DNA from 2 places in the Corallincola holothuriorum genome. Region 1 is predicted to be linked to the other one. Evidence: predicted binding sites of a transcription regulator. Region 1 holds the regulator's gene; the other holds the start of a gene.

Evidence for each region. The regulator NrdR, encoded in region 1, represses ribonucleotide reductase genes. The targets are predictions, from matches to a motif close to AAACACNANATNTNGTGTTT.
Region 2: the regulator NrdR is predicted to act here: its motif matches at 1,613-1,632, upstream of DU002_RS10195 (adenosylcobalamin-dependent ribonucleoside-diphosphate reductase).

What each region holds. Positions count from the first base shown of each region.
Region 1 covers NZ_QPID01000011.1:36,559-39,935, reverse strand. Annotated here, with positions in the region: gene DU002_RS16065 (riboflavin synthase) at 1-366, opposite strand, end outside; gene ribD (bifunctional diaminohydroxyphosphoribosylaminopyrimidine deaminase/5-amino-6-(5-phosphoribosylamino)uracil reductase RibD) at 401-1,522, opposite strand; gene nrdR (transcriptional regulator NrdR) at 1,549-2,013, opposite strand; gene glyA (serine hydroxymethyltransferase) at 2,124-3,377, opposite strand.
Region 2 covers NZ_QPID01000005.1:229,765-233,141, forward strand. Annotated here, with positions in the region: gene DU002_RS10185 (isochorismate synthase) at 1-1,241, opposite strand, end outside; gene DU002_RS10195 (adenosylcobalamin-dependent ribonucleoside-diphosphate reductase) at 1,691-3,377, shown strand, end outside.

The sequences.
Region 1 (3,377 bases):
CCAAAATTCAATTGCACGCCCTGTCGATTCGCGGCTAACAACCTCAGCTAAAGCATCAACGTGCCCACTGACCAGATGCCCGCCCAAACGGGTCGTTGGCGTGACCGCCTTTTCCAGGTTCACCCGCGCACCGCGGCTGGCACTGGCAAAGTTTGACCGCTTCAAGGTTTCAGTCGACAAGTCAGCACAGAAGCTGTCGCTAGAAAGCGCCACTACGGTCAAACAGACGCCGTTGCTGGCGATGCTGTCACCCAGCTTAACGTCGCTCAAATCTAATTTACCGGTAGCGATCTCCAGAGTCACATCTTGCCCCTTCGGCTCAATACGACGGATCTCACCAACCGCTTCAATAATTCCTGTGAACATAAATTCTCATGTCTATCGCTGTGAGCAGAACGACTTAATCATCGAGCTTAGGTTTAAACGTAGCAACAATCCGGAGATCGTCTCCAACCTGCCGGATATCTTGCCAGTCTAACTCTGGCAGTTGCGCCATGTCGTCAAACTCGGTCAAGTTAAATAGCCCTTGGGCACTGTTTCCCATTAATTTGGGCGCCAGATACAAAATAAGCTCATCAACCAAACCGGCATTCAGCAGCGCCCCGGCAAGTCTTCCTCCGGCTTCAACCCAAACCTCATTGATCTCTTTACTGGCAAGTTGGCGCATTAAATTACGCAGATCCAACTTACCTTCCAATTCGGGGATGGCCAGCATAGTCACGTTTTCTTGCCACGGAGCTTCCACATCGGCAGCTTTTCTGGCGATCCAGAGTTCGCCGGGCAGCTGGAACATCTTTAGCGCGGGCGAGATCTGTTTACGACCATCAACCACCACACGCACCGGTTGTCTGACGGGCAGAGGATAATCTTGAGTTAACTGTTCCGGCCTCACATTCAACGCCGGATCATCCGCCAGCGCTGTGCCGCTACCGGTGACAATAGCGCAACTCCGTGCGCGCCAATGCTGCACATCCGCACGAGCAGCTGCACCGGTGATCCACTGGCTCTTGCCATTACTCAGCGCTGTTCGCCCATCCAGACTGGCTGCCATTTTTAGGCGTACCAGAGGCATACCAGACTGCATTCGTTTAATAAAACCGGGGTTTAAGCCCTCGGCTTGCGCTTCCATAAGTCCATAACGCACACGAATGCCTGAGGCTTCCAACAAGCCAATACCCTGGCCTGACACTAGCGGATTAGGATCAACCATAGCAACAACCACTTCTGTAACCCCGGCATGCACTAAGGCTTCAGCACAGGGACCAGTGCGGCCATGATGAGAGCAGGGTTCTAAAGTGACGTAGCAGGTAGCGCCGTTGGCCTGCTCTCCCGCTTCAGCCAGGGCATTCACCTCGGCGTGCCCTTCTCCCGCGCGCCGATGATAGCCTTCACCCACAATCTGCCCAGCGTTGACAATGACACACCCCACCCGAGGGTTCGGAGAGGTGGTATATAGTGCCCGCTCAGCTAAATGAATAGCGCGCTGCATGAATCTGTGGTCGTCTGGAGAAAATCGCGCCATAGGATGCTCTGCTTGGTTCGCTCAGGTTAGTGGTTTTGCGAGTTATTGCCCAACTTGGCAATCACATCTTCAAACTCACCGATGGTTTCGAACGACAGGTAAACGGAGGCAAAACGAATATAAGCCACTTTGTCCAGCTTCTTCAACGCTTCCATCACCAGCTCTCCGACCATCTTACTGCCTACTTCACGCTCACCAGTGGCGCGTAAACTGGACTTAATATCAGCCACAGTCTGTTCCAACTGATCAACACCGACAGGACGTTTCTCCACAGCGCGAAGTAACCCGCTGCGCAGTTTATCTTCATTAAAAGGTTCACGGCTGCCATCGCGCTTAATTAGACGCGGCATTACCAGCTCTGCGGTTTCAAAGGTGGTGTAACGTTCATGGCATTTAGTACATTCACGGCGGCGACGCACCTGACTGCCATCAGCCACTAAACGTGAATCGATCACTTTGGTATCTGGCGCAAAACAAAACGGGCAATGCATAAGCTCTCCTTGGGTAAGCGCTCACCATAACGAACTCTCGGATAAAAACAAAAAAACTGGCCGTCCTATAAAAGACGGCCAGTTATCAGCGCGTGAGTTCCGCCTTTATCTTAAGCGTAAACGGGCAGACGCTTGCAGATCTCTTCCACTTTACCGCGTACTTCAGCGATAACAGCTTCATTTTCAATGTTATCAAGTACGTCACAGATCCAACCAGCTAACTCTGTCGCATCAGCTTCGCTGAAGCCACGACGGGTAATTGCTGGTGTACCGATACGCAGACCAGAGGTCACGAAAGGTGAACGCGGATCATTAGGTACAGAGTTCTTGTTCACTGTGATGTGCGCGTTACCTAAAGCAGCATCGGCATCTTTACCAGTGATATCTTTGTCGATCAAATCAACCAGGAACAGGTGATTATCAGTACCGCCTGAAACGATCTTGTAACCGCGATTGATAAAGCCTTTCGCCATCGCTTTTGCGTTAGCAACTACCTGCTTCTGGTACTCTGCAAACTCTGGCTGCAACGCTTCTTTGAAAGCAACCGCTTTAGCTGCAATCACGTGGCATAAAGGACCGCCCTGACCACCAGGGAATACAGCGCTATTCAGCTTCTTGTAGATAGCTTCGTCATTGCATGCAGATAAGATCAAACCGCCACGAGGACCGGCAAGGGTCTTATGAGTGGTGGTAGTCACAACGTGCGCGTGGGGCAATGGATTCGGATAGATACCCGCCGCCACTAAACCAGCAACGTGTGCCATATCAACAAACAGGTACGCACCCACTTCGTCGGCAATTTCACGGAACTTAGCCCAATCTAGGATCCCTGAATAAGCAGAGAAACCAGCGATAATCATCTTCGGCTTATGCTCCAAGGCCAGCTTGCGTACCTCTTCGTACTCGAGCTTGCCATCATCATTGATACCGTACTGAACAGCGTTGTAGATCTTACCAGAAAAGCTGACATGAGAACCGTGAGTCAGATGACCGCCATGGGCCAGGCTCATACCCAACACAGTGTCACCAGGCTCAATCATCGCTTGGAATACTGCAGAGTTGGCCTGAGAACCAGCATGGGGCTGTACATTGGCATAGGTTGCGCCAAACAACTCACATGCACGGTCGATAGCCAACTGCTCGGCCACATCGACGTATTCACAACCACCGTAATAACGCTTAAAAGGATAGCCTTCTGCGTATTTATTGGTCAGCTGAGAGCCTTGTGCTTCAAGTACACGAGGGCTGCAGTAGTTTTCTGACGCAATCAGTTCGATGTGGTCTTCCTGACGAGACACTTCGTTGGTCATCGCCTGCCACAATTCAGGATCGAAATCGGCAATATTCATATCACGCTTCAGCAT
Region 2 (3,377 bases), on a different contig from region 1:
CCTGCGCCAGAGTAAAGTGCCAACTGGCAGCCTTCAATATGAGCACTGCGGATGGCGACACTAAACTCACTGTTCGCATGGCTGAGATAACCAATCGCGCCAGCATACCAGCCACGTTGGAAGGGTTCATGGGCAGCAATAAAGCGCAGCGCATCGGCTCTGGGGGTGCCACCAACGGCGGGTGTGGGATGCAGTCGCGCCAACAGGTCTGCATCGCAGATCTCTTTGCGTAAACGGCCATGGATGGCGCGCTTGAGGTGCTGCAAGCGGTTCAACTTAAGTACTTGCGCCCGATCATCGTAGCTTAGGGCATCACAAATCGGACCGAGGCGCGATAAAATATCATCCAGCACGATACGATTCTCACGCCGGTTTTTGCCGTCACCGAGCAGTGCCATCGCGATCAGACGGGCATGTAATGGGTCTTTCGGTCGCACATCGGTTCCTGCGACCGCTTCGCTCAATAGTTGACGACCATCGCGCTTGAACAGGCGCTCGGGAGTGCAGCCGATAAAACTGCTTTGGTTATCAAGTTGCAAGGCAAAAGGGGTGCTGTGCTGATTTGCTTGGTGCCAACGTTGTAGCAGCAACCAGGGATCACAGGGTTGTCCGGTTGTCAGTAACTGACGCCGGGCTAACACCACTTTCGATAGAATGGGCTGTTCCGCTAATGCCTGACTTACCAGCTTCGCCCAACTGGCCTGCTCCGGTGAGTTACACACCGCCAATACGTCGGGTAACGGCGGACATGGGGTATGAGCCGGTTGGCGAAGTGTGTGCAGTGCATCCTTGGCGGCAGCCATTTCGTCTGTGAAGCTGTGTGCTTCATCAACCCATAAGTTAAGCGTCAGGGTGATGTTGTCATCTTGCCGTTGCCATAATAGTCGCGGCAGAAAAAACAGTGGCTGCTCGGTGCCGGGGGTGTTGGTGTCATCAAAGGGCAGGGCGCCCATGATCACTAGCGGTAAAGCGGCTGATTCACTTAAGCAGTGACTCGCCTCATTGGCCGTGGCAAATTTACGCACACAGCCGGAGGCTGCGAGCTCTTTATCTGACTCACGACTTTGCCAATAGGCTTTGGGATATTGGCTTTGTGCTTGCAGCCACGGAATACCACTGACTCTGTCTAGTGTCTGAACCAGTTGCAGCGGCCCACGAAACGGACCCAAGTTGGATAACTGCGTCAGTAAAGGTATCGACGGATCAGATTTCGCTGGGATCGGAAGTTGCCGCACTGCCATGGTTGGCGGAGTCCATAGTTTTTACTCTGAAGAACATTTTGAAGCAAATTCATAGGCCTGCAAGCCCAGCGTGAAAAACTGTTGATTCATGGCAATATCATGCTGGTAAAATTGGCATATTGATTTTATTAATGTTTTCTTTCTTGTTGGTACTTGGTAACGCTATCACCTACTACATATAGTGTTTTTTCTAAGATTATTCACATCATTGTGGGTTTCGTGGTTAATATCACAAATCCTAAAATTTAATTTTTTCGCCAACCCCGCGCCGTAAAAGGCTTGCTTCGATTTCGCCCTTAAAATTGCCCACAAGGCGCGCTTGTCAATAATGTATTTCATAAACACTAGATATATACTTTCGCCATTGTTGATGGCACTAGATGTTGTGTTTGTAGTGGACATCATGTGTATAGCCTGTGAATAAGTAATCCGAATAGGGAGACCCCGGTATGGCCCGCGCCACTGCTACCGCAAAACAACAAGAAAACGCGGAAGTCCAACTCGAACTTCAACCTGCTTCTTACGACATCTGGGATAAGAAATATCGCCTGAAAGATAAGCAGGGTGTTGCGCTGGACAAAGATCTCGATGACACCTTTCGCCGTGTTGCGAAAGCCACTTCATCGGTTGAATTGACGCCCGAGTTGCAGAACGAGTGGTATGAGAAGTTTTTGTGGGCATTGCGCAACGGCGCTATCCCTGCTGGCCGTATTACCTCTAATGCCGGTGCCGAGGCTTATAAGCCAGCCACTTCTACCATCAACTGTACCGTATCCGGTATCGTTAAAGATTCGATGGATGGCATCCTTAATAAGGTGCACGAAGCTGGCCTGACCCTGAAAGCGGGTTGCGGTATCGGTTATGAATTTTCTACTTTGCGCCCGAAGGGTGCGTATGTTTCTGGCGCAGGTGCTTATACGTCAGGACCTCTGAGCTTCATGGATATCTTCGACAAGATGTGTTTCACCGTGAGTTCAGCCGGTGGCCGTCGTGGTGCGCAGATGGGTACGTTTGACGTTTCTCATCCAGATGTGATGGATTTTGTGCGTGCCAAGCGTGAAGATGGTCGCCTCCGTCAGTTCAACCTCTCTTTGCTGATCACTGCTGACTTTATTGAAGCGGTGAGAGCCGATGCCGACTGGCCATTGTCGTTCCCGTTGACGCAATCCGAGATCGATACCGATTCGTTGGATGTGAACAACAAAGAGCAGGTGGTTTGGCGTCCATGCCCATTTGATATCAACTATGCCCGTGAGCAAGAGTACGTGCTGAATGATCGCGGTGATGTCTGCTGCCGTGTGTTTAACACTGTGCGTGCCCAGCGTTTATGGGACGTGATCATGAGTTCAACTTATGACTATGCCGAGCCAGGATTTATCCTGATCGACAAAGTTAATGAGATGAACAACAACTGGTTCTGTGAAACTATTCGTGCCACTAACCCATGTGGTGAACAGCCGCTGCCTCCGTATGGCGCGTGCTTGTTAGGCTCGATCAACCTGACCAAATTTGTGGTTAATCCATTTACTGAGCAAGCCTCTTTCGATTTCGAGAAGTATCGCGAAACCGTGGCTATCTTCACTCGCATGTTAGACAACGTGGTTGAGATCAACGGCCTGCCATTGGGCAAGCAGCGTGACGAGATCATGAACAAGCGTCGTCACGGTATGGGCTTCCTTGGTTTAGGCTCAACCCTGACCATGCTGGGCATGAAGTATGGTGATGCTGCGTCGGTTGATTTTACCGAAGAAGTGGCGCGTGAAATGGCGGTGGAAGGCTGGCGTGAAGCACTGCGTTTGACCGAAGAGAAAGGCGCAGCACCGATCATGGAGCAAACCTTCACTGTGACTGAAGATATGTTGGTGAATCGCCCTGAGATGCGCAAAGACGGCATCAAAGTAGGCGACGAACTGGCAGGTAAGGTGCTGCATGGTCGCTATAGCCGTTACATGCAACAGATCGCCGAAGTTGACCCTGAGCTCGTCGAACAGCTGATAGAGAAGGGCGCACGCTTTACTCATCACAGTTCAATCGCACCGACCGGGACTATCTCGTTGTCGATTGCCAATAACGTTTCGAACGGTATCGAGCCATCATTCAGTCACAAGTACATTCGTAACGTGATCCGTGAAGGTA